DNA from 4 places in the Pseudomonas ulcerans genome. Region 4 is predicted to be linked to each of the others. Evidence: riboswitches for the same ligand, from Rfam matches in the RefSeq annotation. Region 4 holds a riboswitch; each other region holds the start of a gene.
The links. A riboswitch is a leader RNA that binds a small molecule or an ion and turns the genes downstream of it on or off. The one in region 4 is predicted to bind cobalamin.

Region 1 (7,776 bases), on a different contig from region 4:
TTCTACCTGCCTGATGGCGTACCGACACTTAATCAACGAGCTGAAATCTATCAGCTTTTGCTCGAACCTTATAGCCATTACAGCTCGGAAGAAACGCCGACCGCTCATCCACAATCCACGCAAAAAAGAGATTTTTCTTACAAATTCTCGGGAGGAAGTTTGCAAATGCGTGTTCCGGGCCATTAATCTAGTATCAATCAACGCCACAAATGCGTTTCATTCCCAATTACCACTTTGACATGCCTGGTGATCAACACCGCAAGGACGTAACCGTGTTGAAGAAACTCCTGATGGTCAGCGCCTGGGCTTTCCCCTGCTCTATCGCCGCTGCTACACCCCTGCAAGCTTCATTCGACCCAGATGCGCAGTACGTGATCGTCAAGGTCAGCGGCAATCCCGGGAGACTCTCGGTAATCACCCAACGCACAGGCCTCAGCGGAACGAGCTTCTCCGCCCGTCAGTTCGATTGCATTTCCCGCACAGTACGCTTCATGGGCTCCAGCACGTCACTGAAAGGCCTGGCAGACGCTCGCCCGGATGACGAGCCCACGCCGATCTTCAAAGGTTCGCTGTCAAGGGCGATCAGCGAGGCCGCCTGTGATGTCGATGCGCCGAAAACGCAAGACCGCGCAACCCTGAGCGTCAACACGCAGTAAACGCCACGAGAGCACGACGAACAAATGAAAAAGGCAGCCACACCAAGGCTGCCTTTTCATTTCACGACCCCAAAAAACGAAAAGGCGCCTGGTTCTCACCAGGCGCCTTTCTGAATATGGGGTGGACGAAGGGAATCGAACCCTCGACCACAGGAATCACAATCCTGCGCTCTACCAACTGAGCTACGTCCACCATTTGTTGCTGACTTGCGACCTTCTCACACCTCAGTGACGGGCGGTGAAGACTTGAATGGTGCGGACGAAGAGACTCGAACTCTTACAGCTTGCGCCGCTGGAACCTAAATCCAGTGTGTCTACCAATTTCACCACGTCCGCGTGAAGCATTTAAAGCAAAGGCGCCAGACTTTCATCAGGCGCCTTTCAGAATATGGGGTGGACGAAGGGAATCGAACCCTCGACCACAGGAATCACAATCCTGCGCTCTACCAACTGAGCTACGTCCACCATATTGCATCTGCTACTTGTGCCAAAGCTGCCTTGATTGGCGCACCCGGCAGGACTCGAACCTGCGACCATCCGCTTAGAAGGCGGATGCTCTATCCAGCTGAGCTACGGGCGCATATTTAATCTGCTTTCGCTTGCGATTACAAATTAACGTTTAGCCGTACCGAACAAGCCAAAATCCGCTCATTCTGCCCGACCTTGCTAACCAGTGCTAGGCCCTGCCCGACAAGTGAGGCGAATCTTATAGACCACCTGTCACACCGTCAACATATTTCTCGGAAAATTTCATTTTATTGAAGGGCTTAGGGCAATTGCCGGACCAAGCGCCTTTGCCCTTCGCCCTGCTCATGAGAGAATGCGCGCTCTTTTTTTCTCTCGATGGTTAATCACCCGTCATGACTGCACAACTTATCGACGGCAAGGCGATCGCCGCCAGCCTGCGCCAGCAGATCGCCCAACGTGTCGTTGAACGTCGCCAGCAAGGTCTGCGGACCCCCGGCCTGGCGGTGATCCTGGTTGGCACCGACCCCGCCTCCCAGGTGTATGTATCGCACAAGCGCAAGGACTGCGAGGAAGTCGGCTTCATTTCGCAAGCCTTCGACCTGCCGAGCAGCACCAGCCAGCAGGAACTGACCGACCTGATCGATCGCCTCAACGATGACGCGAACATCGACGGCATCCTCCTGCAACTGCCGTTGCCGGCCCACCTCGACGCCTCCCTGCTGCTGGAGCGCATCCGCCCGGACAAGGACGTCGACGGTTTCCACCCGTACAACATCGGCCGCCTGGCCCAGCGCATCCCGCTGCTGCGCCCGTGCACCCCGAAAGGCATCATGACCCTGCTGCAAAGCACCGGCCAGGACCTCTACGGCATGAACGCCGTGGTCGTCGGCGCCTCCAATATCGTCGGCCGCCCGATGGCCATGGAACTGCTGCTGGCCGGCTGCACCGTCACCGTCACCCACCGTTTCACCAAGGACCTCGCCGGTCACGTCGGCCGTGCCGACCTGGTGGTAGTGGCCGCCGGCAAGCCAGGCCTGGTCAAGGGTGAGTGGATCAAGGAAGGCGCTATCGTCATCGACGTCGGCATCAACCGCCAGGAAGACGGCAAGCTGGTCGGCGACGTGGTCTACGAGACCGCCCTGCCCCGCGCCGGCTGGATCACCCCGGTTCCGGGCGGCGTCGGCCCGATGACCCGCGCCTGCCTGCTGGAAAACACCCTGTACGCCGCCGAAGAACTGCATCAATAAGCTGACCGGCGATACAGCAACGGCACCCTTGGCGGTGCCGTTTTTTTTGCCCGCAAAAAAGCCCATGGTTGACGAACGGTCATCCCGATGGTCAGATGCCGCCCGTTTCAGGTGTCTGCCGCCGCCGCGCGGCAGGTGAAACGGGAAGCCGGTGCGTCCTTGCGACCAGTCCGGCGCTGCCCCCGCAACGGTAAGCGAGTGAAGCATTCAACCAGGCCACTGTGCGCATGACGCATGGGAAGGCGAATGGCTTCCATCCTCGCAAGCCCGGAGACCGGCCTGAAGCATCACGACTGGAGAACGGATTCGTCAGTCATTTGGCAAACCTGCGGTGGGCGGGCACGAGCCGGTAACCTGGCGCGCGTTCGCCAGTACCCTCCTGTGCGCTTCCCGAAAATTCCTTTCGAGAAGTCAATGAGCAACACATCCTTCACTCCAATCGCCCGCGCGCTACTCGGTTGCCTGCTCGGCAGCCCCACGCTGCTGCACGCGGCCGATGCACTCACCCTGGACCAGCAGATCGTCTCGGCGCCGCCAGTGGAATCCAACACCATCGCGCAGATGGCCCGCTACGGCAGCAAGGTCGAAGTGGTCGAGCGCGAGCAGATCGAACGCGCCGGCCCCAGCGCCGATATCACCCGCGTCCTGCAGATGTTCATCCCTGGCCTGTACGTCGCGCCCAAGCAGGGCCCGTTCGACTACGGTACCTACTCGCTGCTGGGCGGGCGCAACGACGACACGCTGATCCTCCTCGACGGCGTGCGCCTGAACAACCGCCTCTACGGCGGCATCTACATCGATACCCTGCCCGCCGCGGCGATCGAAGGCATCGAAGTGCTCAAGGGCGGCCAGAGCCTGCTGTTCGGTACCCAGGCGGTGTCCGGGGTGATCAACATCGTCACCCGCAATGCCCAGTCCCGCGATGCCTCCGGCCAGGTCAACCTGGGCGTCGACAGCTTCGCCGGGCGCAACGGCGACGGGCGCATCGAACGCATCTTCAGCAACGGTTTCGGCGACCTCGGCCTGCTCGCCTACGTCAGCCACAACATTTCCGAGGGCTACCAGCCGTACCGCAGCAGCGATATCGCTGCGACGGTGAGTGACCGCAAGCGCAGCTACGAGGTCAACACCTTCGGCGCCAAGGCCGCGCAGAGCTTTGGAGACGACAGCCGTCTGGAGCTGTTCTACCAGTACAGCGCCGCCAGCCTTGACTTCCTGCGCCCGACCTCCAACCGCAACACCACCAACGACCGGGTCCAGCAGATCGCCACGGCGACCTTCCAGCAACACCTGAACGAAGACTTCAGCTACTTCGTCAAGGGCCACATGAACGACTGGGACACCAACTACAACCGGGTCTACAACAACACCGACGGCAGCACCCGGGTGGTCAACCACAACGACTACTGGGGCTTCAGCGACTGGGGCGTGCAAGCCGAAGGCACGGCGATCCTGCCCGGCAACCACACCCTGGTGTTCGGCACCGACAACCAGTTCTACAAGGGCAAGGACGATGTCCTGAAGATCGACCAGAACCAGGCCGAAGCCCATGCCCTGTATGTGCAACTGCGCCCCGAGATCACCGCCCTGCCCGACTGGCACCCGAGCATCGGCGTGCGCCGCGAGCACCTGAGCGGCGGCGACAGTGCCACCGTGGGCATGCTCACCTCGCTCTACGACCTCACCGACCACCTCAAGCTGCGCGGCCAGTTCGGCTCGGCCTACAAGCTGCCGAATGCCGAGCAGCTGTACGTCAACGAGCCGGGCGACGAGATGGGCAACCCCAACCTCAAGGCGGAGAAAAGCCGCAACGCCGAACTGGGCCTGGACTACAGCAACCTGGTCAACGGCCAGCCCTACAGCGTCAGCGGCACGTTGTTCCATCGTCGCATCGAGGACCTGATCACCATCGTCGACAGCCAGTGGGTCAACGGCGACGGCGAAATCACCGTGCGCGGTTTCGAGCTCAACGGCCAGGTGCAGCTCAGCGACCGCTGGCAGGTGCAGGCGGACATGACCCGCAACCTCACCGAGTCGCGCAATGGGGCGACCATCAACAACATCCCGCATTACTTCGCCCGCAGCCGGATCGGCTACGAGTCCGCCGACCGCATGTGGGGCGCGGGTGCGGCGGTGCGCTACATCGGCAGCGTGATCAGCCCGCGGGATATCGACTATGGCCACTACACCGTGGTCGATGCCGACGCCTACCGCTACCTGGATGGCCAGCGCCAGCATCGCCTGAGCCTGTTGCTGGAGAACCTGCTGGACCGTGACTACACCACCAGCATGGATTCCAGCTCGCCACGGGTAAGCAACCTGGGCCGGCCGTTCACGGCCGAAGCGCGGTACACCTACAGCTTCTGAGGCGCTTTGTGATGGAAGCGTACGTCGTGGGCTACCACAGCGTACGCGTCGCCTCGACGGAATTCGAAGGACAGCCCATGAACGAACAGGACATCCCCAGCAACCCCGAGTGGTCGCACATCCCTGACCACGCCCGCCACGTCATGCTCTGCACCGGCCCCCGCTGCACCCTGCGCGGCGCCCTGAAAGTCTGGAAGACGGTGCGCAACGAGCTGCTGGCCGCGCAACGCATGGAGACCGCCGACGGCGTCCTGCTGACCCGCACCCATTGCCAGTTCCCCTGCAACCTCGGCCCGGTGGCAACGGTGTATCCGGACCGCTGCTGGTACCGCATCGCCAGCCACGACGACGCCCGGCGCCTGGTCCGCGAACACCTGGTGGACGGTCGCCCGGTACGCGACCTGCTGCTCAACGGAGACGGCCCATGAAGCACCTGACGTGGCTATTGCTCCTGGCCTGCTCCAGCGCGAATGCCCTCGACTACCAGAACTGCGGCGAGACCTGGACCCACAAGGCCCCCGGACCACAGCGCATCCTTGCCCTCAACCAGCACGCCGCCGACCTGCTGCTGGCACTGGATGCCGGCCCGGCTCTGGCCGCAGTCAGCTATATAGATGACGACGTCGGCGCCCTGAAGGAAAACCGCTACCGCGGCGTCCCCTTGCTGTCGCGCCAGTACCCCTCCCAGGAAGTCTTCTACGCCGGACGCTTCGACCTGGTGGTCGGAGGCTTCGCCAGCGCCTTTCGCGACGGCGTCGGCTCACGCCACGACCTGGTCCGCCTCGGCATCGCCAGCTACCTGCTGGAAGACGCCTGCGCCGCCCCGCCCGCTTCCGGCTTCGACGCCATCGAACATGACCTGCGCACCCTCGGCGCCCTGCTCGGCCGCCAGGACCGCGCCGAAACAGTGATCGCCCGCCAGCGAGCCGACCTGCAGCAGGCCCGCACCCTCGCCGCCACCCACAAGCCGCTGCGCGTCTTCTACCTGGATAGCGAGACCCAGGGCCTGGACAGCGAAGGCAGCCGCGGCTTCGTCACCGAGCTGATCGCCGTGGCCGGCGGGCGCAATATCTTCGCCGACATCGACCTGCACCGGGTCACGGTGGATGCCGAGACCCTGCTGCGCCAGGACCCGGACGTGCTCCTGCTGGCCGATGCGGTCTGGTCCCCGGCCAGCGCCAAGCGCGACTACCTGCGCAAGCACCCGGCCCTGTCGCACCTGCGCGCGGTGCGCGAGAACCGCATGATCGACATCCCTTTCAGCCACCTGGTCGCCGGCGAACACAGCGCCCGCACCGCCCTGCAACTGGCCCGGGAACTGGCGACGATCCACGACTGAACGGCCACAGCCGATTCGGCTGCCGAACCCTCGGTTTCAGCTTTCCCGGCTGGGCGCCCCACGCGCTTCAGCCGGGATTGCAGCGCCAGCGGGAGGACAATGGACGCATCGCCAACCCCGGATGCGTGCCCCGATGCAAACAACAAATACGGTCCTGATGATCCGCCCGGCGCGGTTCGCCTTCAACCCGGACACCGCCCTCAACAACCGCTTCCAGAAGCCCGTGCTGGACGCCGAAGCCGCACAGCAGAAAGCGCTGGAAGAGTTCGACGGCTATGTCGACACCCTGCGCCAGCACGGCGTCGAAGTCCTGGTGGTGCAGGACACTCCGGCCCCGCACACCCCCGACTCGATCTTCCCCAACAACTGGTGGAGCAGCCACGCCGACGGCAGCCTGGTGCTCTACCCCATGGAAGGCCGCAACCGCCGCCTGGAGCGGGACAAGGGCGTGCTGCGGGTGCTCGACGAACGCTTCGCCATCCGCAACACCATCGACCTCAGCCCGCTGGAGCAACAGGAAATCTTCCTCGAAGGCACCGGCAGCATGGTCCTCGACCGCGAACACCGCATCAGCTACGCCTGTCATTCCGGGCGCACCCACGGCGAGGCCCTGCGCGCGTTCGCCGAGCGCCTGGACTACCGCCTCTGCGTGTTCCATGCCGTCGACCGTCACCAGGCACCGATCTACCACAGCAACGTGATGATGAGCGTCGGCCGCCAGCTCGCCGTGGTCTGCCTCGACGCCCTGCCCAACGCCGCCGAACGCTACACCCTGGAGCGCAGCCTGCGCGACACCGGCAAGGACATCCTCGCCCTCGACTTCGACCAGCTCGAAGGTTTCGCCGGCAACATGCTCGAAGTCCACGACAAGCAGGGCCAGCCGCTGCTGGTGATGTCGCGTAGTGCCTGGACCTCGCTGAGCCCGGCGCAGCGCCGCCAGGCCGAGCGCCACAGCCACCCGGTGGTGGTGAACATCGACCATATCGAACGCATTGGCGGAGGCAGCGCGCGCTGCATGCTCGCCGAAGTGCACCTGCCCGTTCGCAACTGAAACCGCCCAGAAGAAGGAAGCCATCATGACCCGCTATATCGACGTGACCGACCTCAGCCACCTGGTCGCCCGCAAGGGCCTGACCACGTGCCTGGAAGAAATGGCCGAGTACATCCGCCAGGATTACCTGCGCTGGCACGACTTCGAGAAATGCGCGCGGGTGGCCAACCACTCGCCGGACGGGGTGATCGAACTGATGCCCGCCTCCGACGCCAACCTCTACGCGTTCAAATACGTCAACGGCCATCCGAAGAACACCCGCCACGGCATGCTCACCGTGATGGCCTTCGGCGCCCTCGGCGATGTCGACACCGGCAAGCCGCTGCTGCTCAGCGAAATGACCCTGACCACGGCGATCCGCACCGCCGCCACCTCGGCCCTGGCCGCACGCTACCTGGCCCGCCTTGGCAGCCGCAGCATGGCGCTGATCGGCAACGGCTCGCAGAGCGAGTTCCAGGCCATCGCCTTCCATGCCCTGCTCGGCATCGAGGAAATCCGCCTGTACGACCTCGACCCGCAGGCCACCGCCAAGCTGGCTGCCAACCTCGCCGGCTATCCGGGCATCCGCCTGGTCAAGGCTGCCTCGGTGGCGGAAGCGGTGCGTGGCGCCGACATCGTCACCACGGTAACCGCCGACAAGGCCTGCGC
Region 2 (7,776 bases), on a different contig from region 4:
CCAGCACCGCCTGCATGGCGATGGCCTTGTAGTCGTGATAGGCCACGGCGTTCATGCTGGTGACCGCGCGCCCGTGGACGATGACCTGGGCCCCGGTGTCGCTGTTGGGCTTGAGCAGCACCGGGTTCATGTCGGTGTGCGGCGCCAGCCCGCAGGCCTGGGCCTGGACCGCCTGGGCCCGACCGATCTCGCCGCCGTCGGCGGTCACCGCGCTGTTCAGCGCCATGTTCTGCGGCTTGAACGGCACCACGGCGACGCCCTGGCGCTTCAGCCAGCGGCACAACGCGGTCACCAGGGTGCTCTTGCCGGCGTCGGAGGTGGTGCCTTGCACCATCAGCGTGGTCATTTCGGTTCCTTGCGGTAGTCGTCCAGCGCGGCCGTCAGCTTCAACCAGTCGGCCTCGCCGGCGGGCAGGCCGAAGCGCAGGCCGGCGGGGTGTTCGAACAGGCGCAGGAGAATCCCGCGCCGGGCCATGAAGTCGTGGATCCGCGCGGCGTCGGGATGGCGCAGGTACTGGAACAGGTCGCAGCCGGCGGCGGGGGCCAGGCCGGCATCCACCAGCAGCGCAGCCAGCCGGGTGCTGGCGTGGGCACAGCGTTCGAGCTGGGCTTGCCGGGTGGCGCGATCACCGAGGCAGGCGGTGCCGAGGATCCGCGTCGGCCCGCTGATCGACCAGGGCCCGATGTCCTCCGCCAGCGCGCGCAACAACAGCGGCTCGGCAAGGACGAAGCCGAGGCGCACCCCGGCCAGGCCGAAGAACTTGCCGAACGAGCGCAGCACGATCAGCCCTTGCCGCTGGCTGTCGGCGGCGATGCTCTGCGCCGGCGTGTTGTCCATGAAGGCTTCGTCCACCAGCAGCCAGCCGCCGTGGCGATCGAGGCGTTCCAGCCAGGCCAGCAGGGTCTGCCGCGACAGCACCCGGCCGGTGGGATTGTTGGGGTTGACCAGCACCAGCACGTCGAGGTCGTCCAGTTGCCCTTCCACCTCGGCCTCGTCCAGTTCCCGCACCTGATGCCCGGCGCGGCGCCAGGCCTCGGCGTGCTCGGCGTAGCACGGCGACAGCACCCCGACCACGCCACGCGGACGCAGGCGCGGCAGGGCCTGGATGGCCGCTTGCGAGCCGGCCACCGGCAACAGTTCGCTGACGCCGTAGTAGGCACGGGCAGCCTGCTCCAGGCCGTCCTCGGTTTCCGGCAGGCGGGCCCAGGCGCGCAGGGGAATATCGGGCACCGGGAATGGCCAGGGCGCGATGCCGCTGGACAGGTCCAGCCAGTCTTCGTGGGCGATGCCGTAGTGCTCGATCGCCCGCTGCAGGCGACCACCGTGTTCAAGCATAGAATTCGGCTCCCAGGCACAGCAGCAACAGCCACAGCCAGACACCCTGGCAGACCAGGCGCCAACCGCGCTCGATGGCCCCGGCATCGGCTGCCGGGCCTTCGCCCAGGCGCGCACGCTCGTGCAACTCACCATGATAGACAGCCGGGCCGCCCAGCTCGACGCCCAGGGCCCCGGCCCCGGCGGCCATCACCGGACCGGCGTTCGGGCTGTCCCATTGTGGCGCCTGCTGGCGCCAGCATTTCAGGGCCAGGCGGGTCTTGCCCAGCAGCGCATAGGTCAGCGCCACCAGGCGCGCCGGGATGTAGTTGAGGACATCGTCGATGCGCGCGGCGGCCCAGCCGAAGCGCTCGAAGCGCTCGTTGCGATAGCCCCACATGGCATCGAGGGTATTGCTCAGGCGATAGAGCACCACTCCCGGCGCACCGGCGATGGCGAACCAGAACAGCGCGGCGAAGACCGCGTCGCTGCCATTCTCCAGCACCGACTCGGTGGCCGCGCGGGCCACGGCGGTTTCGTCCAGCTCGCGGGTTTCCCGGCTGACCAGGTAGCCGACACGCTTGCGCGCCTCGTCCAGGTCGCCTGCGCGCAGGGCATCGGCCACCGGCTGCACGTGCTCGCCGAGGCTGCGCAGGCCGAGGGCGCAGTACAGGGCGAGGATTTCCACCAGCCAGCCAATGTACGGCAGCCAGGACAGCGCGGTGGCCAGCAAGGTCAGCGGCACCACGGCAAGGAACCAGGCGGTGACGCCATGGCTGCGCCAGCCGCGACCCCCGGCATTGAAACGTTGCTCCAGGCGTCCGGCCATGCGGCCGAAAGCCACCAGCGGATGCCAGCGCCGCGGCTCGCCCAGCAGCGCATCCAGCGCTACCCCGGCCACGGTCAGCAGGGCCACACTCATTCGTTCTCTCCCCAATGGTTTTCAAACAGCATGTCGGCCAGCGGTCGCGGCGTGATCCAGCCTTCCAGGGCCAGCATCGGCGCCGGGTAGAACGCGCGTACCGGGCCCAGGCAGAGGATCGCCAGCGGCTTGGCCCCGGCCGGCATGCCCAGCAGCTCGGCCAGCGCCTGTGGGTCGAACAGCGACACCCAGCCCATGCCCAGGCCTTCGCCGCGAGCGGCCAGCCAGAGGTTCTGGATCGCGCAGGAGAGCGAGGCCAGGTCCATTTCCGGCAGGGTGCGGCGGCCGAAGATATGCGCTTCGCGCTTGTCCATCAGCGCCGCCACCAGCAGTTCGGCGCAGTCGTTGATGCCTTCGACCTTGAGTTGCATGAATTCGTCGGAACGTTGCCCCAGCGCCTCGGCGGTGCGCAGGCGTTCGTCCTCGACCAGGGCCTGGATGCGCTGGCGCAGGTCGCGGCAAGTGATGCGGATGAAGCGCCAGGGCTGCATCAGGCCGACGCTGGGGGCCTGGTGCGCGGCTTCCAGCAGGCGTGCGAGCAGCTCCGGGGCAACCTCGCCGCCACTGAAATGACGCATGTCGCGACGCTCGCCGATGGCGCGGTAGATCGCCGCGCGCTCGGCTTCGCTGTAGGCGTGTTCGCTCATGGTGCCAGCAGCGCCGCCGTCGCATCGGCGTTGGAGGGGAAGTAGAAGTGCACGTACGAGGCGGTCAGGCGCCCGCTGCGGTACACCGCTTCCGCACCGCGCCCGCCGTTGGGGCTCTGCCCGCGGGCGATCGGTTCCAGCTCGGTGCTGGTCAGGGAATGATGGTAGGTATGGCCGCGCAGGGTGCCTTCCGGCAGTTCCACCGCCTGCAGGGCCAGGGCCGCCAGGCGCTTCTGCATCACCGCCTCGCCCGCCAGCAGGCCGGCCAGTTCGGCGCGCTCGCCGGCGACATCGGTCAAGGCATCGAGCAGGTAGAGCATGCCGCCGCACTCGGCAAGCACGGGCTTGCCGGCCTGGTGATGGGCACGGATGGCCGCCAGCATCGGCGCGTTGGCGGCCAGGGCGTGATGGTGCAGCTCGGGGTAGCCGCCGGGCAGGTACAGGCTGTCCGCCGCCGGCAGTTCGCGGTCATGGATCGGCGAGAAGAAGCTCAGCTCGGCACCCATCGCCCTCAGCAGGTCGAGGTTGGCGCCATAGGTGAAGGCGAAGGCTTCGTCACGGGCCACGGCGATGCGCACGCCGGCCAGGCGCGGCTCGACGGCATGCGCCTCGGGGGCAGCGAACGCCACTGGCGGCGGCAGGGACGACTGGCAGCTGTCGCCCAGGGCCTTGGCAGCGGCGTCGAGGCGCAGGTCGAGGTCGCTCAGTTCGCTGGCCTGGACCAGTCCCAGGTGGCGGCTCGGCAGCTCGATCCCGGTCTCCCGGGACAACCCGCCGTACCAGCGCAGGCCTTCGGTGAGGCTGCCTTCCAGCAGCTGCGCATGGCGCAGCGAGCCGACACGGTTGGCCAGCACGCCGGCGAACGGCAGGTCGGCCTGGTAGCGCGCCAGGCCCAGGGCCAGGGCGCCGAAGGTCTGGGCCATGGCGGTGCCGTCGATCACCGCCAGCACCGGCACGCCGAAATGGCGGGCCAGGTCGGCGCTGGACGGAGTGCCGTCGAACAGGCCCATCACCCCTTCGATAAGGATCAGGTCGGCCTCGCCGGCGGCTTCCCAGAGCAGGCGACGGCTTTCCCCGGCGCCGACCATCCACAGGTCGAGCTGGTACACCGGCGCGCCGCTGGCGCGTTCGAGAATCATCGGATCGAGAAAGTCCGGTCCGCACTTGAACACACGGACCTTGCGCCCCTGGTTGCGATGCAGGCGGGCCAGGGCCGCGGTCACGGTGGTCTTGCCCTGACCGGAGGCCGGCGCGGCGATCAGTACCGCCGGGCAATGCCGGGTGTCACTCATAGCTCGACGCCCTTCTGGGCACGGATGCCGGCCTGGAAGGCATGCTTGACCATGCCCATCTCGGTGACGGTGTCGGCCAGCTCGATCATCTCGTCCTTGGCGCCGCGGCCGGTAACGATCACGTGCTGCATCGGCGGACGGGCCTGGAGGTCGCCGAGCACCTGATCCAGGTCAAGGTAGCCATGCTTGAGGGCGATGTTCAATTCATCCAGCACCACGAAGCCGATGCTCGGGTCCTGCAACAGTTGCCGCGACACGGCCCAGGCCGCTTCGGCGGCGGCGATGTCGCGCTGGCGGTCCTGGGTTTCCCAGGTGAAGCCCTCGCCCATCACGTGGTAACGCACCTGCTCGGGGAAACGGCGGAAGAACAGTTCCTCGCCGGTGGCGTTGCGGCCCTTGATGAACTGCACCACGCCGCACTGCATGCCATGGCCGAGGGCGCGGGCGAGCATGCCGAAGGCCGAGCTGCTCTTGCCCTTGCCGTTGCCGCTGAGCACCAGCAGCAGGCCGCATTCGTTGGGGGCGTTGGCGATGCGCTCGTCGATCACCGCTTTCTTGCGCTGCATGCGCGCCAGGTGGCGTTCGTCACGTTCGGGGGATTCGCTCATCGGGGGTCTCCGCGGGCCACTGTCGACAGGCGGGAAGCGACGACAGCTGGAAAGGTGGGCACGGCGGGACAGGCGCAGGCGGCGGGCGACGGGGCCCGGCAAACCGCGCATCACCCTCCGTGATGCCGTTGACTGTTTGCAGGCCGGTCTCCGGGCTCATGAGTGGATCGCGATCCCGACCGGGCGCCTTCCCGGGTCGGAAACCCAGTGGCCTTGCGCGGTCTTGCCTCATCTACCGTTGCGGGGGCAGCGCCGGGATCGCACGTCGCGCGTGCCCACCGGCTTCCCTGTTTCACCCTGTCGACCGCAAGGTCACAGAGCACCTGAAACAAGTCGCGAAGGTTAGAGGGTTGGGCACTGAGCGTCAATTGGAGACGCCCGTCACAGGCCGGACCAATGGCACTATCCGCAGGCTGTGCCACAGTGATATCAAATCGCCATGGTTTTCCGCTGTACTCGTACAAAAACTACGAAAGGAGAGCAGCATGCAAGGCCTGATTCTCAACAATCCCCGACTCGAATTCCTGCGTCCGGCACTGGAACGCTGGGGGGAGTCCATCGAGCGCTTCAACCAGGTCCTGGGCGATGGCGAAGGTCCTTACTGGCAAGGCGTCCAGGCCAACCTCGGCACCCTCTCCGCAGCCATCTGGCAGGCCGAACTGGTGACCTTGCAAGGCTACCAGAGCAAGAAACAGCGCGATGAAGGCGAACGTGGGGCGCAGTGCGATCTGCTGATCGCCAGCCGTGACGAATCGGCCTACCTGCATGCCGAGCAGCGCTGGCCCAAGGTGGGCCGCCTGGACCTCAGCAGCGCCTTGCAGGAAGCCGGGGCGGTGGCCAAGGGCATTGCCTATGCGAGCCAGCTGAAGCTCGCCGCGCTGTTCGTCAGCCCGGTCAAGCTGGAAAAGCATGCCAGCCCGGAAGAACTGCAGGACATGGTGGATGACCTGCAGAAGCACAACGCCTGCGCCATCGCCTGGTGTTTTCCGTACGGGTATCGCAAGTTGCATGACGAGTTCGGGCAGTACTATCCCGGAGTGGCGCTGCTGCTGAAGCAGGTCTGATCCCCTGAAACCAATCGCCGGCCATCCCGGCGATTGGCCAGGATGGCCGCCCTCATTCCTGAACACTCGACTGAACCTCCCGCCTCCGCCCCGCCTCTGACCTGTAACACCCCCGTTACGCGAAGGAGTCGAGCATGTCCTCACTGCGCCTTGCAGTCCTGCTGGCCATCGCCGCCGGCCTGACCGCCTGCGGCGAATCCGCCCGCCTGCAGGTCACCGATGGCAGCGGCCCGTCGCCGCAACTGCCGGAACCGAACAAGACCCTGATCCCCACGGTGAACATCGCTCCGGCCGTGGGCTGGCCGGAAGGCACCAAACCCGTCACCGCCCAGGGCACGCAGGTAGTGGCCTTCGCCAGCGGACTGGACCATCCGCGCTGGCTCCATGTGCTACCCAACGGCGATGTACTGGTGGCGGAAACCAATGCCCCGGAGAAACCCGAGGACGGCAAGGGCATCCGCGGCTGGGTTATGAACAAGGTCATGGCCAAGGCCGGCGCCGGGGTGCCCAGCGCCAACCGCATCACTCTCCTGCGGGATGCCGACAGGGACGGCGTGGCGGAAACCCGCACGGTGTTCCTCAAGGATCTGAATTCGCCGTTCGGCATGGCCCTGGTCGGCAACGATCTGTACGTCGCCGACACCGACCGCCTGCTGCGCTTCAAGTACCAGGACGGTGCGACCTCGCTGGACGGGCCCGGTGAAGCGGTCACCGATCTTCCGGGTGGCCCGCTCAACCACCACTGGACCAAGAACGTGATTGCCAGCCGCGATGGCAAGAAGCTGTATGTCACCGTCGGCTCCAACAGCAACGTTGCCGAGAACGGCATGGACAAGGAGACGGAGCGCGCGGCGATCTGGGAAGTCGATCCGGCGACGGGCCAGCACCGGGTGTTCGCCTCCGGCCTGCGCAATCCCAATGGCCTGGCCTGGGAGCCGCGCAGCGGGCAGCTATGGACGGCCGTGAACGAGCGTGACGAGATCGGCAGCGACCTGGTGCCGGACTACATCACCTCGGTACGTGACGGCGGGTTCTATGGCTGGCCGTACAGCTACTACGGCCAGCATGTCGACGTGCGGGTCCAGCCCGGCAACCCGAACCTGGTGGCCGAGGCGCTGGTGCCGGACTACGCGGTGGGCCCGCACACGGCTTCGCTGGGCCTGGCTTTCGCCGACGGGACACTGCCGCCGCCGTTCGACCAGGGTGCGCTGATCGGCCAGCATGGCTCGTGGAACCGCAAGCCGCACAGCGGCTACAAGGTGCTGTTCGTGCCCTTCAGCACGGACGGCAAGCCGGCGGGCAAGCCAATCGACCTGCTGACGGGCTTCCTGAACGACGACGGCAAGGCGATGGGGCGGCCGGTAGGGGTCGTCACCGACCAGCGTGGGGGCGTGCTGGTGGCGGATGACGTGGGGAATGTGGTCTGGCGGGTGAGCAAGGCGCGCTAGCCTGTGCCGGCCTCAACGCGGGCATTGCCGGCGATGAGGCCATCGGCCAGGGCACAAGGCTACGGGTTGTGCGCCAGATGCTCCGGTGCCTTCAGCACCCGCTTGGCATTGAGGTACGAACGCTGCCAGTAGTTGTTCGACAGGTAATCCAGGCGCACCGTCCCGCCAGTGGACGGCGCATGCACGAAGCGCCCTTCGCCGACGTAGATCCCGGCATGGTTCACCTGCCCGCTGCCGTTCGTCGCAAAGAACACCAGGTCCCCCGATTGCAGGGCATCACGGCCCACATCCGGGGCGCGCATGACGATCAGCTCACGGGTCGAACGCGGCAGCGCGATGCCTGCGGCGTCACGATAGACATAGCCGATCAGGCCACTGCAATCGAATCCCGAATCCGGGGTGTTGCCACCCCAGCGATACGGCGTGCCCACCAGGCCCAAGGCGCGGAAAAGCACGTCGTCAGCGGCTGGCGAGTAGGTCA
Region 3 (7,776 bases), on a different contig from region 4:
TCGCGGCGGTCCGGCGTCCCGGTCAACCCGCTCCCACAAGTCCCTGCTGAGTCAATGAGTTATGCGGTGTTCCATGAGCTGCAGGCATTTATCTCACGCCGGTACCTGCTCCCCGGACCACGCCTCGAATGCCGCCCGCATCCTTTGCCACGTCACCTCGTCCGCAGGAATCAGATGCTCGATCCGCATCGATTCCACGCTGATGTCGAGCGGCATGCCGAACGTGGTGAAGGTGGACAGGAACCTCAGTTCACCGCCCGGGGTATTCACCCGGGTCAGCAGGACAGGCGTGGCCTCCGCCTTTTCATCCCCGGGTTCAGGCGCCGGCAGTTCCCGCAGCAGATCGCTCAGGTACGGGTTGCCCGCCGCTTCGCGAGACGCCCGCTGCCAGGCCGCCGCGCGGACTTCCCGGGCATTGACGATATGACTGCCCAGCCCGTCCGGGTGCATCAGGGTCTGCAGCAGGTTGAGGTTCATGCCCTCGCTCGCCGGCACGCCGACCATGGCCAGCAGCAGTCCCACGCTGGTGTTGCTGGCGGTGATGTCCCAGTTGCGGTCGATGACGATTGCCGGCGCCGGATTGTTCGCCTGGAGAATATGGCCGATGGCGTTGTGCACCATGTCCAGTGCCGGCGCATCCAGCGGCGAGATGGCGTAGCGGGGCGCATAGCCGGCCGCGAGGAAGACTTCGTTGCCGTGCTCCAGCGGCGCGCCGAGGGCCGAGAGCAGGGCATGCAGGGTGCCGGGACCGGGCTTGGCACGGCCGGTCTCCACGCAGCTCAGGTGGCGCTGGGAAATACCGGTCATCAGCGCCAGGTCGAGCTGGCTCAGGCCGGCCTGCCGACGCAGCTGGCGCAGGTGCTGGCCGGCGGGGAGTGTCGAGGCGGGATGGGCGTGGTGGAAGGGTGGCGGGTTCATGGGGCGACTCTGTCCGTCCTTGTGTGCGGTGTCCATGACCTCCCAGGTCATTGAGAGGCGAGCCAGCCTATCACTACCTTTGCCGGGACACACTAACCGGAGACACCCCCATGGTTCGCCTCATCGCGCTGGCAATACTGGTACCACTCACCTTCTACACCGCCTGGACGATCGCCACCGCCGAGCAGTCGCTGCTGGCCTTCGGCCTGGAGCTGATCTCCAGCCCCGACACCGCCCAGCTGGTCATCGACCTGTACCTGATGGCCGGCCTGGCCGGTTTCTGGATGGTCCGGGACAACCGCCAGCGCGGCGGCTCGACCCGGGCGCTGGTGCCTTATCTGTTGCTGACGGCCCTGTTCGTCTCGCTGGGGCCGCTGCTGTACCTGGCGGTTCGTGGCGTGGCGCAGGGGCAGCGGGCGTGAGCGACAGCCTTGCGGTCTACGCCCTGTGCGTGGTGGTCCTGTTCGCCAAGATGCTAGCGGTGTCCTGTTACCAGGGCTACTTCCGCCTGCGCCTCAAGGCCTTCGTCAATCCGGAGGACGCCGCCGTGTTCCAGCGGCGTGCGATGGCGACCGAGCACCCGGAGGTGATACGGGCCTCGAAGGTCTGGGCCAACGACCTGGAGAACATCCCGGTGTTCTTCGCCCTCGGCGCGCTGGCGGTCGCCCTCGATGTGCCGGCGGCCTGGTGCATGGCGTCATGCGTGCTGTTCACCCTGGCGCGGATCCTTCACACGCTGGCCTACCTCGCCCGCTGGCAGCCGTGGCGGACGCTGTTCTACGGTGTCGGGACGGCATGCCTGCTGGGGATTGGCGTGATTATCACGGTTGCTGCGCTGGAGATGCTGGAGCGGCATTGACGCCCTCCAGCGTGGCAAAGGAAATGTCCTTGGCCGTGAGCAGGAAGTCACTCATGTACGGCACCTCCAGCATGTCGCTGCGTACCGCCGCGTACAGCGTGGCCTGCAGGCCGTCCTGGCCCAGGCGCCTGGCAATCACGTAGCCGCGGGCGGTGTATTCGTGCAATGCCCAGTTCGGCAGGCAGCAGACGCCACGGCCGCTGGCCACCAGTTGCATCATCATCACCGTCATTTCGGCGGTGCGTACCTGGGCCGGCTCGACGTCGGCCGGGTCGAGGAAGCGGGTGAAGATGTCCAGGCGATCGCGCTCGATCGGGTAGGTGATCAGGGTCTGGCCGGCGAGGTCGGCCGGTTCCAGGCACGGCTTCCTGCGCAGGGCATGGTGCTTGTCGAGGGCGAGCATGGCCTCGTAGCCGAACAGCGGCACGTAGGTGATGCCGGGCAGGGGCAGCGGGTCGGAGGTCACCACCAGGTCGAGGTCGCCGCGCTCCAGGGCCGGCAGCGGCGCGAACGCCAGGCCCGAGGCGAGGTCCAGTTCCACCTCCGGCCAGGCGCTGCGGAATTCGTCCAGCGAGGGCATCAGCCACTGGTAGCAGCTGTGGCACTCGATCGCGATGTGCAGGCGGTCGGCGCTGCCGCCCAGCAGCTTGCTCAGGTTGCGCTCGGTGGTGCGGATCAGCGGCAGCACCTGGTCGGCCAGTTGCAGCAGCTTGAGGCCGGCGGTGGTGAAACGCACCGGCCGGGACTTGCGCACGAACACCGGCAAGCCGAGGCGATGTTCCAGTTCGCGGAACTGATGCGACAGCGCCGACTGGGTCAGGTGCAGGCGCTCGGCGGCCTCGGGCAGGCTGTTGGTTTCGCGCAGGGCATGGAGCGTGCGCAGGTGTCTCAAGTCGATCATGAGCGGACGTCGACCCCCGTCGAACAATACGCGGGAGAGACGCACGGACAGGCATCGGCATGCCCCGCGCAGGCACGGGACAAGCACCCTGGACAGGGCAAAGGATGGCCATCCCGGACACCCCGCCGGTTGGTGAATGTTTGCCGGCAGGTCTCCTGACTGATGCGTCATGGCCCGGCTCCAGCCTTCCCGGACTCTGTCCAGTGGCGTTTCAGGAGCGGGCTCGGCACCTACAGTTGCGGGGGCAGTTCCGTTTGGCTCGCGTGCTGGCGAGCGACGGATTCCCTATTAATTCCGAGGTGGAAACCGGCGGGCGGCATGGTAGACCATCGGGCCGGGCAGGGAAAGGTTGCCATGCCGGGCTGGTGGTGAGGGACAGATTTCGTTACGTTACGACCGCATGTCACGCAAGGAAGCCCCTCCATGTTCAGCCAATGCTGGCGCTACACCCTGGCAGGTTGCCTGCTTTCACCGCTCTGCGCCGCCGATGGATTCCACATCGATCCTCAGGCCGACAGCTTCTACCAGCAGGCCGTCCCGTATCTGCAGAAGGCCAACAGCAAGTTCGAGGCCGTGACGGCGATCACGCCAGGGACCAGCGCGGAGGAAAAGCGGCGATCCCTGGATAGCGCCGCTGAAGCCGGTGAGACGCTCAAGCCGGCGATACCCTTGCTTGAGCAGGCAGCGGCCCTCGATCACCCTGTCGCCCAGTACCGCCTCGGACTGATCTACGTGCTGTTGGAACCGAACGACGTGACACGGGAAAAAGCCTGTTCCCTGTTCGAGCGCAGCCTGGGCCGCGGCTTCGCTCCGCCGGCACTGGAGATCGCCTCCTTCTGCCCGGCCTACACCGACACACCCGAGTACAAGTTGGCGCTGCAGGTCGTTGAGACCAGCATGCCCCGGTACGAGCGCTACTTCCCGCAGCCTGCCAGCTTGCTCGAATGCAAGCGTGAAACGCCTCCAGGCCTGGGCATGCAGTGGGGCAGCAGTCGTGACTTCCAGGCCGAGATCTACCGGTTGCAGGGCGATGGCAATCGCGCCCGACGCGCCGAGTACTACCGCAAGGCCCTCGATCTCAACGACTGCTACAAGGCGAAGAAACGGCTGGCGATCATGGCCAGTTGATCCTCCACGCCGTCTCGGATGCGCTAATTTCGATCCAGTATCGAACCCGGGCCGGCCTGGCCTGTCGAAGGCCGCATTCTCACAGACCGAATAGGAAACTCATGACAAGGATGGTTGCACTACTCGCCCTGCTGGGCACCCTGGCGTCGACAGCGGCACTGGCCGCCTCCGATTGCCCTGTTCCCCAAGGCATGCAGGCCTCCGTCGACCTGGCCAAGCAAGCACTCCGGGCCCGGGAGGCGGGGGTGACCAAGCGCGACCTGCTCACCTATGCGCCGCCCGTGTCCGACGTGCAGATGCCCGAGGTATTCAAGGCGATTGTCGATGAGGTCTACGATTTCCCGCCTCTGCGTCCCGAGGTGTATGCCGCCTACCGCTTCGAGCATTGCTTCGTATCGCAGCAACACGGGGAGCAACTGGCCAGTCTGAAGTTCGCCGATGTCTATCCGCTGTTGAAGCAGTGCGAGCAGGTCGATCCGGAAGGTGCGCGGCCACCGTGCGCGATGCGTGCGTTGCACAAGGTGACCGGTATTCCGGAATGAGGTTTCAGGCCGTGTCGCCGGTCCCCCGCAGCAGGTCGGCGCTGGCGCTGCCCGGTTCGTCATGTAGCGAAATCCGCGAGGTCTCCGGCAATGCCAGCCCACCCAGCAGCGCCACCAGCGCAATCACCACCAGGTAGAACGCCGGCGCCAGGCTGCTGCCGCTGAGGCCGATCAACCAGGTCGCCATCAGCGGCGCGGTGCCGCCGAACAGGGTGTAAGCGACGTTATAGGTCATCGCCGAGGCGGTGTAGCGGGTGCGGGTCGGGAATACTTCGGAGAGCAGGGCGGCGGTGACCACCCCGGACATCACCGCGCCCACCGCCAGCAGGATGACCCCGCACACCGCGGCCGGCACGCTGCCGGAGCTGGCCAGCCAGTACGCCGGGAAGACCATGAGGATCACCCACAGGCAGGTCACGCCGATGGTCCGCCGGCGTCCGAAGCGATCGGCGAAGGCACCTGCCGCCGGGCAGGCGCCGGCGGCGAACAGCAGGGCGATGGTCGACACCATGAGCGCCTGCGCCCGGCTCAGGTGGCCGACCACCTGCAGGTAGGTGGCGAAGTAGGTGGTGAACATGTAGAACGACAGCGCCGTCAGGGAAATGAACGCGCCCAGGCGCAGCATCACGCCTTTCTGCTGGGCCAGGGTCTCGCGCAGCGGTGAATGGGCGTGCTCCTTCTGCTCGGCCATGGCCAGGCGGAACGCCGGCGTTTCCTCCATCCGCCAGCGCAGGTACAGGCCGACCACACCCAGCGGTGCCGCCACCAGGAACGGCACGCGCCAGCCCCACTGGGCCATGGCCTCGGGCGCCAGGCTGGCCTCCAGCAGATAGGCGATCACCGCCGCGCTGGCGAACGCCGAGAAGGTCGACACCGGCAGGAAGCTGCCATACCAGCCGCGACGGTGATTCGGCGCATGCTCCATCAGGTAGGCGCAGGCCCCGGCGTACTCGCCGCCGGCGGAGAAGCCCTGGACGCAGCGGGTCAAGGTCAGCAGCACCGGTGCCAGCAGGCCGATGCTGGCGTAGGTCGGCAGCAGGCCGATCACCGTGGTGGCGCCGGCCATCATCAGCACGGTGATCGACAGCACGCGCTTGCGTCCCAGCCGGTCGCCCATCGCCCCGAACACGATCCCGCCCAGCGGGCGCAGGGCGAAGGCCACGGCGAATACGGCGAAGGTCTGCAGCAGGGCGGCGTTGGGGTCGTCGCTGGCGAAGAACTGCCTGGCGATGATGGTGGCGAGGAAGCCGTAGACGGCGAAGTCGAACCATTCGACGAAGTTGCCCACGGCCGCTGCCGCAGTCACTTTGCGCAAGGTGGCGGGGGATACGGTGATCGTTTCACTCATGACCGGTGCTCTCCTGGATTGTTCTTCCGGCAAAGGATGGGCAGTGGATGAAGTGCTGCGGGATGCGGTCTTGTAGGTTTCGCGCACGATGGAATGCACACCTGCCGGCCGGCAAGGTGCGTGTCTCGTTCAGGATGGTGGGGGTCGTATCGGGTGTGGATCGAAGGTGGCCCAGCCTTGCTCCCGGGCCTGGGCGCTCACTCCGATGAGCAATCGCAGCGCTGCCGATCGTTCAGCGCTGCACTGTCGTCATGCATGAAGGTAGGGTGCCAGGTCACGCCGTGCCTGATCCTCAAGCAAGCCTACCGTGACTTCGATACCCGCCTGCCGAAGCAGCGCAATGCCGGCCCCGGCATTGCGTGGATCAGGATCGATCAGCGCGACATGCACGCGCTTTACGCGGTTGGCTACCAGGGCCAGGGCACAGGACGGCGTCCGCCCCGCGAACGAGCAGGGCTCCAGCGTCACGTAGGCCGTCAGCCCCTCTTGCTCCGCCGGCAGTTGCGCCAACGCCATCGCTTCGGCGTGATGCTGGCCGGGTGGCTGCGTGTAGCCGCTGGCGACAACGACCCCATCGCGCACGAGGACGCAGCCCACGGGGGGATTGGGTCGGCAATCGGGGAGGGCGCGCCGGCCCTGTTCCAGGGCCAGGCTCATCAGGTGCCGGTCCGCATCGGTGAAAGCGTGCTGTTTGCTGGTAGGCGTCATACCCAAGGTCCTTGCGAGTGAAATCAGTGTTTCGGGAAACTGCGCGCTCGATCACTAGTGTGGTGTTTTGCAAATACGGCCAATAAGTCGCGAGTGATTTTTGCGCTCAGGCAAGGCGGCGCGACGAGTCGTAGCCCAGCTACGGCGAGGAGCGACAACGCAGCATGAGCGCAAAAAGCGCCGCGAGTTATGGTCGTTATTTGTGAAACACCACACTAGGGTGTCGGCAGCCCCAACCGATGCGCCTCCTTGCTCACGCTCAGCTTCTCGCCGTCGAGCGTCGGTCGATGACCGAGCAGCACGGTCGCTTTCTCCAGGCTGTCGTCCGCCGGCACCAGCAGCACCCGCAGGCTGTCCGGATCGATCACTCCCCAGTTCGACAGGTCGAAGCAGCCGCTGCCTGCGCAGATGGCCTGGTAGACGATGCGCGGCCGGTTTTCGCTATCGGTGTCGCAGGTGGCGCCCACGTAGTCGATGCTGCCGTAGCGCAGGACGGTCGAACGCGATCCGTTGTCCACCCGCAGGATCACGTCCGCCCCCTCGGTGGAACGCAGGCTGGTGTCGATGCTGAAGTCGACGACGGCTCCCGCGCACTCGAATGACTCCCAGGCGAATGCCGGCTGGGCAACGAGGGCGGCAAGGAGGGAGAGGGTGGCAATCCGTGGCATGGTGATGGCTCAGGTGTCGGGAGCGCGGATGCTAGCAGGTGACGAAGCCGGTTTGTATTGGGGGCGGACCTTGTGGCCAAGGGAGGCCTGTGGGAGTCCGCCCAGCCTTTCAGGCTGCGCTGTCGCGCAGAGAACAGGTCTAAAGAGCAACGTGGACCCTGTGGGAGCGGGTTCACCCGCGATTGCGTCGGTGAATTCACCATTGCAATCGCGGCGTTCCGGTAGAGCCGCTCCCATAGACGTAGAGCCGAGTTCCCGACCCAGAGAATCACCAGTTGTACGTCACACTCCCGTACAGCGTTCGCTGCTGCCCATACTGGCAACCCATGGTGCTGTAGCATCCCGCCACGTACTTCTCGTCCAGCAGGTTGGTCGCGTTCAGCGCCAGCTCCACGCCATCGAGTGACGCATCCAGCTTGCCCAGCTCATAGGCCACCAAGGCGTCGACCACGACATAGCTGTCGACCTTGAAGCTGTTGTCCAGGTCGCCGAAGGTACTGCCGACATAACGGGCACCGCCACCCAGGCGCAGGCCTTCCAGCGGACCGCCCTGGACCCGGTAGTCGGCCCAGGCCGAAGCCATGTGCTCTGGAATCCGGAACGGTGTGTTGCCTTTCCTGCCGAGGTCCGACCGGGTCACTTCGACATCGTTCCAGGTGTAGGTGCCGATCAGGTTGAGGCCGCTGGTGACTTCGCTCCGGGCT
Region 4 (7,776 bases):
CATATTGCACGTCCACCGGATCGTCCGGGTTTTCCCGGTGGTCGTTGAAACCTGGCTCGGCGTAGACCTTCTGGTAGATGTCGCCACCCAGCGCCACGTTGATTTCCTGCATGCCGCGGCAGATACCGAAGATCGGCAGGCCACGGGCGATCGCCAGTTGCACCAGGGGCAGATCGAACAGGTCGCGGTCGCGGTCCTGGGCCTTGCCCGGGGTCTGGTTTTCCTGGCCGTAGAGGGCCGGGTCGATGTTGCTCCCGGCACCGGTGAGGTACACGCCGTCGGCCATGTCCAGGTATTGCTCGAGGTCTTCGACGCCGCAGCAGGTCGGTACCAGTACCGGTACGCAATCGGCGTGTTCAACCAGGGGGACGATGTACTTGTGGGTCATCACCTGATAGTCGTGACCCTTGCGCTCTTGAGTGCCCATGGTCATCAGGACCACGGGTTTGCGGGATTTCTGATTCTTATTGCCAATGTTGCTGTTGGGCATATGTCACCTTGGGACAGGCGCAGCCTGTCATTGTTGTGCAGGCGTACCGGTCCGGACCTGGTACTGCCTGAGGTTTCGAGCACTGCCGGGGTGCACGCGAACGTCGATTCCCGGTCGAAACCTGTCGCATAGCTTGCCAGAGCCGTTAAATATATCAAGCGCATTCCGCTTTTCGTGTGCATATTTTTTAACGTGCAACCTTCGGTTTATCGTTTAACTGGCTGAGCGGACAGGCAGAAACGTGATGTTTACCTGACAGGCCAGTTCAATATTCTTGACGAGACTTTCGAGGTATTCCTGACGGAACTTGCGGCCCGCCGGTCCGCCTCTTAAGCTGCGGAATCTCCGTCGATAACAGCCTGATCATGCCCATTCCAAGACCTTCCCTGACCCTTACCCTGCTGCAGGCCCGCGAGGCCGCCATGGCGTTCTTCCGTCCTTCCCTCAACGAACACGGGCTCACCGAGCAGCAATGGCGGGTGATCCGCATCCTGCGCCAGCAGGGCGAGCTGGAAAGCCATCAACTGGCCGAGCAGGCTTGCATCCTCAAGCCGAGCATGACCGGCGTGCTCAGCCGCCTGGAGCGCGACGGCCTGGTGCGTCGCAAGAAATCCACCCAGGACCAGCGCCGGGTCTTCGTCGGCCTCACCGAGCAGGGCCAGCAGTGTTTCATCGACATGAGCGAGGATATGGAGCGCAACTACCAGCGCATCCTCGAACAGTTCGGCGACGAGAAATTGCAGTCTCTGCTGGGGTTGCTCAACGAGTTGAAGAACGTCCGGCCCTGAGTGGCACGTCATTCGCGCAAGTGAAAAGTCCTACATATACTGTCGGATATCCGCAACAGCCTGCCGTCGTTGGTCGGACCACGACGTCTCCATGCCCGGTGGTAGTGCCGTATCCGTAGTAGCCCGCACGCGAGTCGTCATTTCAGACGCTACAGAGGGCAACTACGATGGAGTTCATTGGCTTGATTATTCAGATCATCAGCGGCGCGGTCGGCGGCAATGCGGCAGGGGGCTTGAGCAAGCAGAGCCTGGGCCCGCTGCTCAACTCGGTGCTTGGCGGCGTGGGTGGCGTGGTGTTGGGGCAGGTGCTTGCCGCGCTGAGCGGCGATCAGTCCCTGGCCCAGCCGGGCACCGATGGCAGCCTGGATCTTCCCGCCATCCTCAGCAGTGTGATTGGCGGCGGTGCCGGTGGTGCGGTGCTGACCTGGGTGGTGGGGTTCATCAAGAACAAGATGCAGCCCCACTAGCCAGTTGTACCGGGCTCATCGCGGGCAATGCCCGCGATGAGGTTCAATGTGCCGGACAGCCCTGCTCCTTCACCGTCCGCTGGGTAGTCGCCGGATTCTTCGCCAGCTTCTCCCCGACCCGTGCCGGTCTCGGCTGCAGTTCACCCCCGCAGTTCGGGCACTTGCCCTTGAGCGTGTCTTCGGTACAGCTACGGCAGTAGGTGCATTCGAACGAGCAGATCATCGCGTCGCGGCTGTCGCCGGGCAGTGGCGTGGCACAACATTCGCAGCAGGGGCGCAGTTCCAGCATCGGGGCAATCCTTTTCGAGGGTGGTCGTTGCCGTAATGTGCAACCACCGTGATGGCAATGCAATACACCTCAAGGCCGATAGAGGTGGGCGTGCCCCGCACGGTACAGCGCCGACTCGCTGAAGCTGTCGCTGGCCAGCACCCGGCCCACCAGGATCAGCGCCGTGCGCCGGAACCCCTTGGCCTGCGCCAGCCCGACGATATCGTCCAGGGTGCCCAGCACCCAGTCCTGGTCCGGCCAGGTGGCGCGGTGGACCACGGCGATCGGGCAATCGTCGCCATAGTGCGGGCGCAGTTCCTCGACGATCCGCGCCAGGTGGCGTACGCCGAGGTGGATCGCCAGGGTGGTCTTGTGGCTGGCCAGGCTGGCCAGCGCCTCACCCTCGGGCATGGGCGAGGTGTCGGCGAACCGGGTGAGGATCACGCTCTGGGCAATGTCCGGCAGGGTCAGCTCGCAGCCCAGCAGGGCCGCGCTGGCTGCGGTGGCGGTGACGCCGGGGATGATCTGGTAGGCAATGCCCAGCTCGCGCAGATGGCGGATCTGCTCGCCGATGGCGCCATACAGGCTCGGGTCGCCGCTGTGCACCCGGGCGACATCCTGGCCTTTTTCATGGGCGGCGCGGATCGCCTCGATGATCTGTTCCAGGTGCAGTTCGGCACTGTTGATCACGGTTTCGGCCGTGTGCCCTTCGAGCACGGCAGCAGGCACCAGGGAGCCGGCGTAGATGATCACCGGGCACTGGCGGATCAGGCGCTGGCCCTTGACGGTGATCAGCTCCGGATCGCCGGGGCCGGCGCCGATGAAATAGACGGTCATGCTGGAATCTCTGAAGGGAAGGCGGCGGATTATCCGCCAGAAGCGGGGGCCCAGGCCAATGCCAGGGTCATGTCGCCCAGCACGACGCGCTCGACACGCAATTGTGCCGTGGCACCGCCCAGCTGTTCGGCCAGGGCCAGGGCGCAGCTTTCCGCGACACCGTAGCAGCCGGTGTGGCGAAAGGCCGTGGCGGAGCGATGGCTCAGGCGCGGGGTGAACGGGGCGAGCTGGACGGCACTGTAGAAGTGCAGGGGCAGGGCAAGGTCTTCGGCCAGTTGCAGCAGGCCGGGTTCGTCGCGCTTGAGGTCGATGCTGGCGAGTCCGGCCAGGGCGGAGAAGGGCAGGTCGCGGTCTTGCAGAACCTGCCGCAGGAGGCCGGCCAGGTCACTGGCCGGGGTACCGCGACGACACCCCAGCCCGGCGTACAGCAGGCCGACGCCGGGCGAGGTGGGCATCAGGCAGCCTTGCGCCGGTACAGCCAGGCGCTGATCAGGCCCAGGGCCAGCCAGAAACCGGCGTTGGTCAACAGCGAAGCGACGATAAACTGCGATTCCAGCGCTTCCGGGGCCAGGCTTTCATGGACTTCCGGTTGCGGCGCGCCGATCACGTGGGGGATCACCAGCAGTGCCAGGCCAGCGGCCTTCAGCACCCAGTTTCCGGCGAAGGCGATCAGTGCCAGGCCCGCTGCGGTTGCCGCGGCGGTACCGATCCACCAGAACTGGCGCTGGGCCAGGTCGGCAGCGGCGGTGCCCGGCAGTTCCGGCGGCAGGCCGAGGTTCGGCGCCAGGCAGAACACGGCGAAACCGCCCAGGCCCCAGAGTGCGCCGGCGCCGATGCTGCCGGGGGCGCGCAGGGTGTACATGGCCGCCAGCAGCAGGGCGAAGCCCACCGCTACCACCAGGTTGCCACCGGTGGTGGACAGCACGCGCTGCCAGCCGTCTTCCGGCGACCAGGCTTCAGCGCTGTGCTCATGACCTGCGGCAGCGCCGTCGGCGTGCTCGTGTTCATGGGCGGCGGCCGGGGCCGAGTTCTCGTAGGTTTCCGCCTGGAGGATCAGCGGCGAGACCCAGAAGCTCTGCAGCAGGGTCAGCAGCAGGGCGGCCAGCAGGCCGGTGAAGCCCGCGGTGCGTGCGATGCGAGTGAACATGCGGTCAGGCCTCAGTGGCAAGGGAAGGCGGCGCTGTGACGGGTGTCGTGGGCGGCGTTGTGCACCGCTTCGATATGGGAGAAACCGGCGAAGTAGACGAGGCACAGGCCCAGCACGGAGGCGCTGACGGCGGCAACGATGCGCTGGCTGAGGGTGCTGGAGGTGCTGCTGGCGTGGCTGGCGGTGCTGGTAACGGGCATGGCGCTTTCCTCTTGTGTGTCGTCTTGGCGACAGGCAAGCGCGAAGAACCTCCGGGCACGGGACGGCCGGGAGGTGCAACGTCGCCCGCCCACCGCGGGTTTGGTCAATTCTGCGTCGGGCCGGTCTCCGGGCTTGCGAGGGCATTGAGCCGTGGCGTCTCCTTCCCATGCCGGACTGCGGGCACAGTGGATCTGACGCTTTCCTCGCTTACCGTTGCGGGGGCAGCACCGGATTGGCTCGACCTGGAAGGTCATCGCGCACCGGTTTCCCGTTTCACCTTGTAATAAAAAAGGCACCCAAACGATCGCGCTAGGAAATCACGCGCATTGACATCCGTCAATACAGCGGTTGACCGGCCTCCGGGCACTGCGTAGCCTTGCCGGTTCGAGGTTCTCCGGCGTCGTGGCCGGAGCTAAGACGGGAACGCGGTGCGCTGATCACAGCCATTCCGCGGCTGCCCCCGCAACTGTAAGTGCTGAATCATCGACCACAGCCACTGCCGTGAACGGCGGGAAGGCGTCGATGCTGCCCCGGGCACAGCACGAGCCAGGAGACCTGCCTCGAACAGTTTCCACTTCAACCGGGCGGGGTGATCCGGTGGCGAACGCGCCCGGCTGCCAGGCATCCGGCTCCCGTCCCCCATGCCCGCCAATCCTGCTGCCAAGGGCATCCGACATGAAAACACTGGCCAAACTCCCCGTCACGATCGTTACCGGCTTCCTCGGCTCGGGCAAGACCACGCTGCTGCGCCATATGCTGGACAACGCCAATGGCCGCCGCATCGCGGTGATCGTCAACGAATTCGGCGAGCTGGGCATCGATGGCGAGATCCTCAAGCAGTGCAGCATCGGCTGCACCGAGGAAGAGGCCAACGGCCGCGTCTACGAGCTGGCCAACGGCTGCCTGTGCTGCACCGTGCAGGAAGAGTTCTTCCCGGTGATGCGCGAACTGGTGGCGCGCCGTGGCGACCTCGACCAGATCCTCATCGAGACCAGCGGCCTGGCCCTGCCCAAGCCCCTGGTGCAAGCCTTCCAGTGGCCGGAAATCCGCAACGCCTGCACCGTCGACGCGGTGATCACCGTAGTCGACAGCCCGGCCGTGGCCGCTGGCACCTTCGCCGCCTTCCCCGAGCAGGTGGACGCACAGCGCAAGCTGGACCCGAACCTGGACCACGAATCGCCACTGCACGAACTGTTCGCCGACCAGCTGGCCAGTGCCGACCTGGTGGTGCTGAACAAGGCCGACCTGATCGCACCCGAGGCCCTGGCCGCGGTGCGCGCCGAAGTCCAGGAAGAACTGCCGCCGGCGGTCAAGGTGATCGAGGCGAGCAAGGGCGTGCTGCCGCTGGACGTGCTGCTGGGCATCGGTGCCGAGTCCGAGGCGCATATCGATGGCCGTCGCACCCACCACGATTCGCACCATGACGACGACGATGACCACGACGATCACGACCACGACGCCTTCGACTCCATTTCCCTGGACCTGCCCGAGGCCGACGAAAGCCTGCTGCTGGACGCTCTGACCCAACTGGTGACGGACACCGGCATCCTGCGGGTCAAGGGCTTCGCGGCCATTCCCGGCAAGCCGATGCGCCTGCTGATCCAGGGTGTGGGCACCCGTTTCGACAAGCACTTCGACCGCGCCTGGCGCAGCGAAGAGCCGCGCATCACCCGCCTGGTGCTGATCGGCCAGGACCTCGATGCCGCGGCCCTCGAAGCCCGTCTGCGCGCGGCCCTGGGCGCCTGATCCATGCACCTGCTGCGGACCCAGCCCGGCGGTTTCGTGCCGGACGACAGCATCGCCGATCTCGGCCAGACCCCCGCCGAACTGGTGATCCTCTGCAGCGGCGATTCGCACCTGGCGCTGCTGGCGGAAACCGCCCGGGACTTGCCGGAGGACTACCCCAGCCTGCGCCTGGCCAACCCCATGCAGGTGCAGAACCATGCGTCGGTGGACCTGTATGTCGATGAAGTGCTGCGCCATGCCAAGGTGATCCTGGTATCGCTGCACGGCGGCATCGGCTACTGGCGCTATGGTGTCGAGCAACTGGTGGAACTGGCCGCCCGAGGCGTGCAACTGATCCTGGTGCCGGGCGACGATCGTCCGGACCCGGAGCTGAGCAGCCTGGGCAGCATCACCGGCGCAACCGCCGAGCGCCTCTGGCATTTCCTGCGCCAGGGCGGCAAGGCCAATGCCCTGAACCTGTTCAATTGCCTCGCCAGTCTCTGGCTGGGGCGCGATTACCCTTGGGACGAGCCCAGGCAACTGCCTCGTACCAGCCTCTATCATCCACGCCACGCCGAGGCCGGACTGGCCCACTGGCGTGCCGACTGGCAACCCGGCCAGCCCGTGGTGCCCGTGCTGTTCTACCGCTCGCACCTGCAGGCGGCGAACACCGGCTTCATCGATGTGTTCTGCGAGCGTCTCGCAGGCACCGGCCTCAATCCGCTGCCGATCGCCGTGGCCAGCCTCAAGGAGGCGGGCTGCCTGGCCCAGGTCGAGCAATGGCTGGATGAAACCGACGCCGCGCTGATCATCAACACCACCGGCTTCGCCCAGTCCAGCCCCGAGCAGCCCCACCTGCGCCCGTTCCGTCGCGACATTCCGGTATTGCAGGCGATCTGCGCCCAGGACAACGAGCCCGGCTGGCAGGCCAGCGAGCAGGGCCTGGGCGCCCGCGACCTGGCCATGCACATTGCCTTGCCGGAGCTGGACGGGCGCATCATCACCCGGCCAATCAGCTTCAAGGACTTGGCCTGGCGCAGCGAGCGCAGCCAGTCCGACGTGGTCTGTTACCGGCCCCTGCCCGAGCGCATGGACTTCGTCGCCGAGCTGGCGCGGCGCTGGTGCGAGCTGGCGCGCCTGCCCAACGCGCAGAAACGCGTGGCCCTGGTGCTGGCCAACTACCCGACCCGTGATGGCCGCATCGGCAATGGCGTCGGCCTGGACACCCCGGCGGCGGCGCTGAATATTCTCCGCGCCCTGCGCGAGCAGGGCTATCCGCTGGCCGAGCTGCCGGACAGCGGCACGCAGTTGATCCACGATCTGCTCGGCGGCGTCAGCAACGACCTCGACAGCCTCGACCTGCGCCCGTGCGCGCAGAGCATGGCGCTGGAGGCGTATCTGCAGGCCTTCGCCCAGTTGCCCGAAGCCAACCAGCAAGCGGTGCGCGAGCGCTGGGGCGAACCGCAGCACGATCCGATGTTCCGCGGCGGACGCATGATGGTCGCCGGCCTGCGCCTGGGCCTGACCTTCGTCGGCATCCAGCCGGCGCGGGGCTACCAGCTCGACCAGAGCGCGGTGTACCACGATCCCGACCTGGTCCCGCCCCACGGCTACCTGGCGTTCTATTTCTGGCTGCGCCATGGCTTCGCCGCCGACGCGCTGATCCATGTCGGCAAGCATGGCAACCTGGAATGGCTGCCGGGCAAGGGCGTCGGCCTGTCCGCGCAGTGCTGGCCGGACGCGCTGATCGGCCCGCTGCCGAACATCTACCCGTTCATCGTCAACGACCCGGGCGAGGGCGCCCAGGCCAAGCGCCGCACCCAGGCGGTGATCATCGACCACCTGATGCCGCC

Region 1: it holds a riboswitch for cobalamin, as region 4 does, so the genes downstream of both, V0R59_RS01410 (TonB-dependent receptor plug domain-containing protein) here and cobW (cobalamin biosynthesis protein CobW) in region 4, are expected to answer to the same signal.
Region 2: it holds a riboswitch for cobalamin, as region 4 does, so the genes downstream of both, cobO (cob(I)yrinic acid a,c-diamide adenosyltransferase) here and cobW (cobalamin biosynthesis protein CobW) in region 4, are expected to answer to the same signal.
Region 3: it holds a riboswitch for cobalamin, as region 4 does, so the genes downstream of both, V0R59_RS25450 (LysR family transcriptional regulator) here and cobW (cobalamin biosynthesis protein CobW) in region 4, are expected to answer to the same signal.

The regions. Positions count from the first base shown of each region.
Region 1 covers NZ_JAZDQN010000001.1:306,703-314,478, reverse strand. Annotated here, with positions in the region: gene V0R59_RS01440 (hypothetical protein) at 276-656, shown strand; tRNA gene V0R59_RS01435 (tRNA-His) at 774-849, opposite strand; tRNA gene V0R59_RS01430 (tRNA-Leu) at 908-992, opposite strand; tRNA gene V0R59_RS01425 (tRNA-His) at 1,046-1,121, opposite strand; tRNA gene V0R59_RS01420 (tRNA-Arg) at 1,160-1,236, opposite strand; gene folD (bifunctional methylenetetrahydrofolate dehydrogenase/methenyltetrahydrofolate cyclohydrolase FolD) at 1,517-2,371, shown strand; cobalamin riboswitch at 2,464-2,668, shown strand; gene V0R59_RS01410 (TonB-dependent receptor plug domain-containing protein) at 2,786-4,738, shown strand; gene V0R59_RS01405 ((2Fe-2S) ferredoxin domain-containing protein) at 4,816-5,166, shown strand; gene V0R59_RS01400 (ABC transporter substrate-binding protein) at 5,163-6,077, shown strand; gene ctlX (citrulline utilization hydrolase CtlX) at 6,211-7,128, shown strand; gene V0R59_RS01390 (ornithine cyclodeaminase) at 7,154-7,776, shown strand, end outside.
Region 2 covers NZ_JAZDQN010000034.1:20,433-28,208, reverse strand. Annotated here, with positions in the region: gene V0R59_RS23925 (cobyric acid synthase) at 1-346, opposite strand, end outside; gene cobD (threonine-phosphate decarboxylase CobD) at 343-1,335, opposite strand; gene cbiB (adenosylcobinamide-phosphate synthase CbiB) at 1,328-2,236, opposite strand; gene bluB (5,6-dimethylbenzimidazole synthase) at 2,233-2,883, opposite strand; gene V0R59_RS23905 (cobyrinate a,c-diamide synthase) at 2,880-4,175, opposite strand; gene cobO (cob(I)yrinic acid a,c-diamide adenosyltransferase) at 4,172-4,783, opposite strand; cobalamin riboswitch at 4,908-5,125, opposite strand; gene V0R59_RS23895 (hypothetical protein) at 5,269-5,847, shown strand; gene V0R59_RS23890 (PQQ-dependent sugar dehydrogenase) at 5,982-7,295, shown strand; gene V0R59_RS23885 (C40 family peptidase) at 7,355-7,776, opposite strand, start outside.
Region 3 covers NZ_JAZDQN010000039.1:44,526-52,301, reverse strand. Annotated here, with positions in the region: gene V0R59_RS25465 (helix-turn-helix domain-containing protein) at 94-918, opposite strand; gene V0R59_RS25460 (DUF2834 domain-containing protein) at 1,029-1,340, shown strand; gene V0R59_RS25455 (MAPEG family protein) at 1,337-1,777, shown strand; gene V0R59_RS25450 (LysR family transcriptional regulator) at 1,740-2,678, opposite strand; cobalamin riboswitch at 2,807-3,004, opposite strand; gene V0R59_RS25445 (hypothetical protein) at 3,102-3,806, shown strand; gene V0R59_RS25440 (hypothetical protein) at 3,917-4,348, shown strand; gene V0R59_RS25435 (MFS transporter) at 4,353-5,696, opposite strand; gene V0R59_RS25430 (bifunctional diaminohydroxyphosphoribosylaminopyrimidine deaminase/5-amino-6-(5-phosphoribosylamino)uracil reductase RibD) at 5,946-6,404, opposite strand; gene V0R59_RS25425 (hypothetical protein) at 6,620-7,072, opposite strand; gene V0R59_RS25420 (TonB-dependent siderophore receptor) at 7,341-7,776, opposite strand, start outside.
Region 4 covers NZ_JAZDQN010000025.1:33,284-41,059, forward strand. Annotated here, with positions in the region: gene V0R59_RS20510 (gamma-glutamyl-gamma-aminobutyrate hydrolase family protein) at 1-490, opposite strand, end outside; gene hpaR (homoprotocatechuate degradation operon regulator HpaR) at 856-1,278, shown strand; gene V0R59_RS20520 (hypothetical protein) at 1,446-1,745, shown strand; gene V0R59_RS20525 (DUF1272 domain-containing protein) at 1,789-2,034, opposite strand; gene cobM (precorrin-4 C(11)-methyltransferase) at 2,104-2,850, opposite strand; gene V0R59_RS20535 (cobalamin biosynthesis protein) at 2,880-3,305, opposite strand; gene V0R59_RS20540 (CbtA family protein) at 3,305-3,997, opposite strand; gene V0R59_RS20545 (CbtB domain-containing protein) at 4,009-4,197, opposite strand; cobalamin riboswitch at 4,299-4,513, opposite strand; cobalamin riboswitch at 4,569-4,775, shown strand; gene cobW (cobalamin biosynthesis protein CobW) at 4,874-5,944, shown strand; gene cobN (cobaltochelatase subunit CobN) at 5,948-7,776, shown strand, end outside.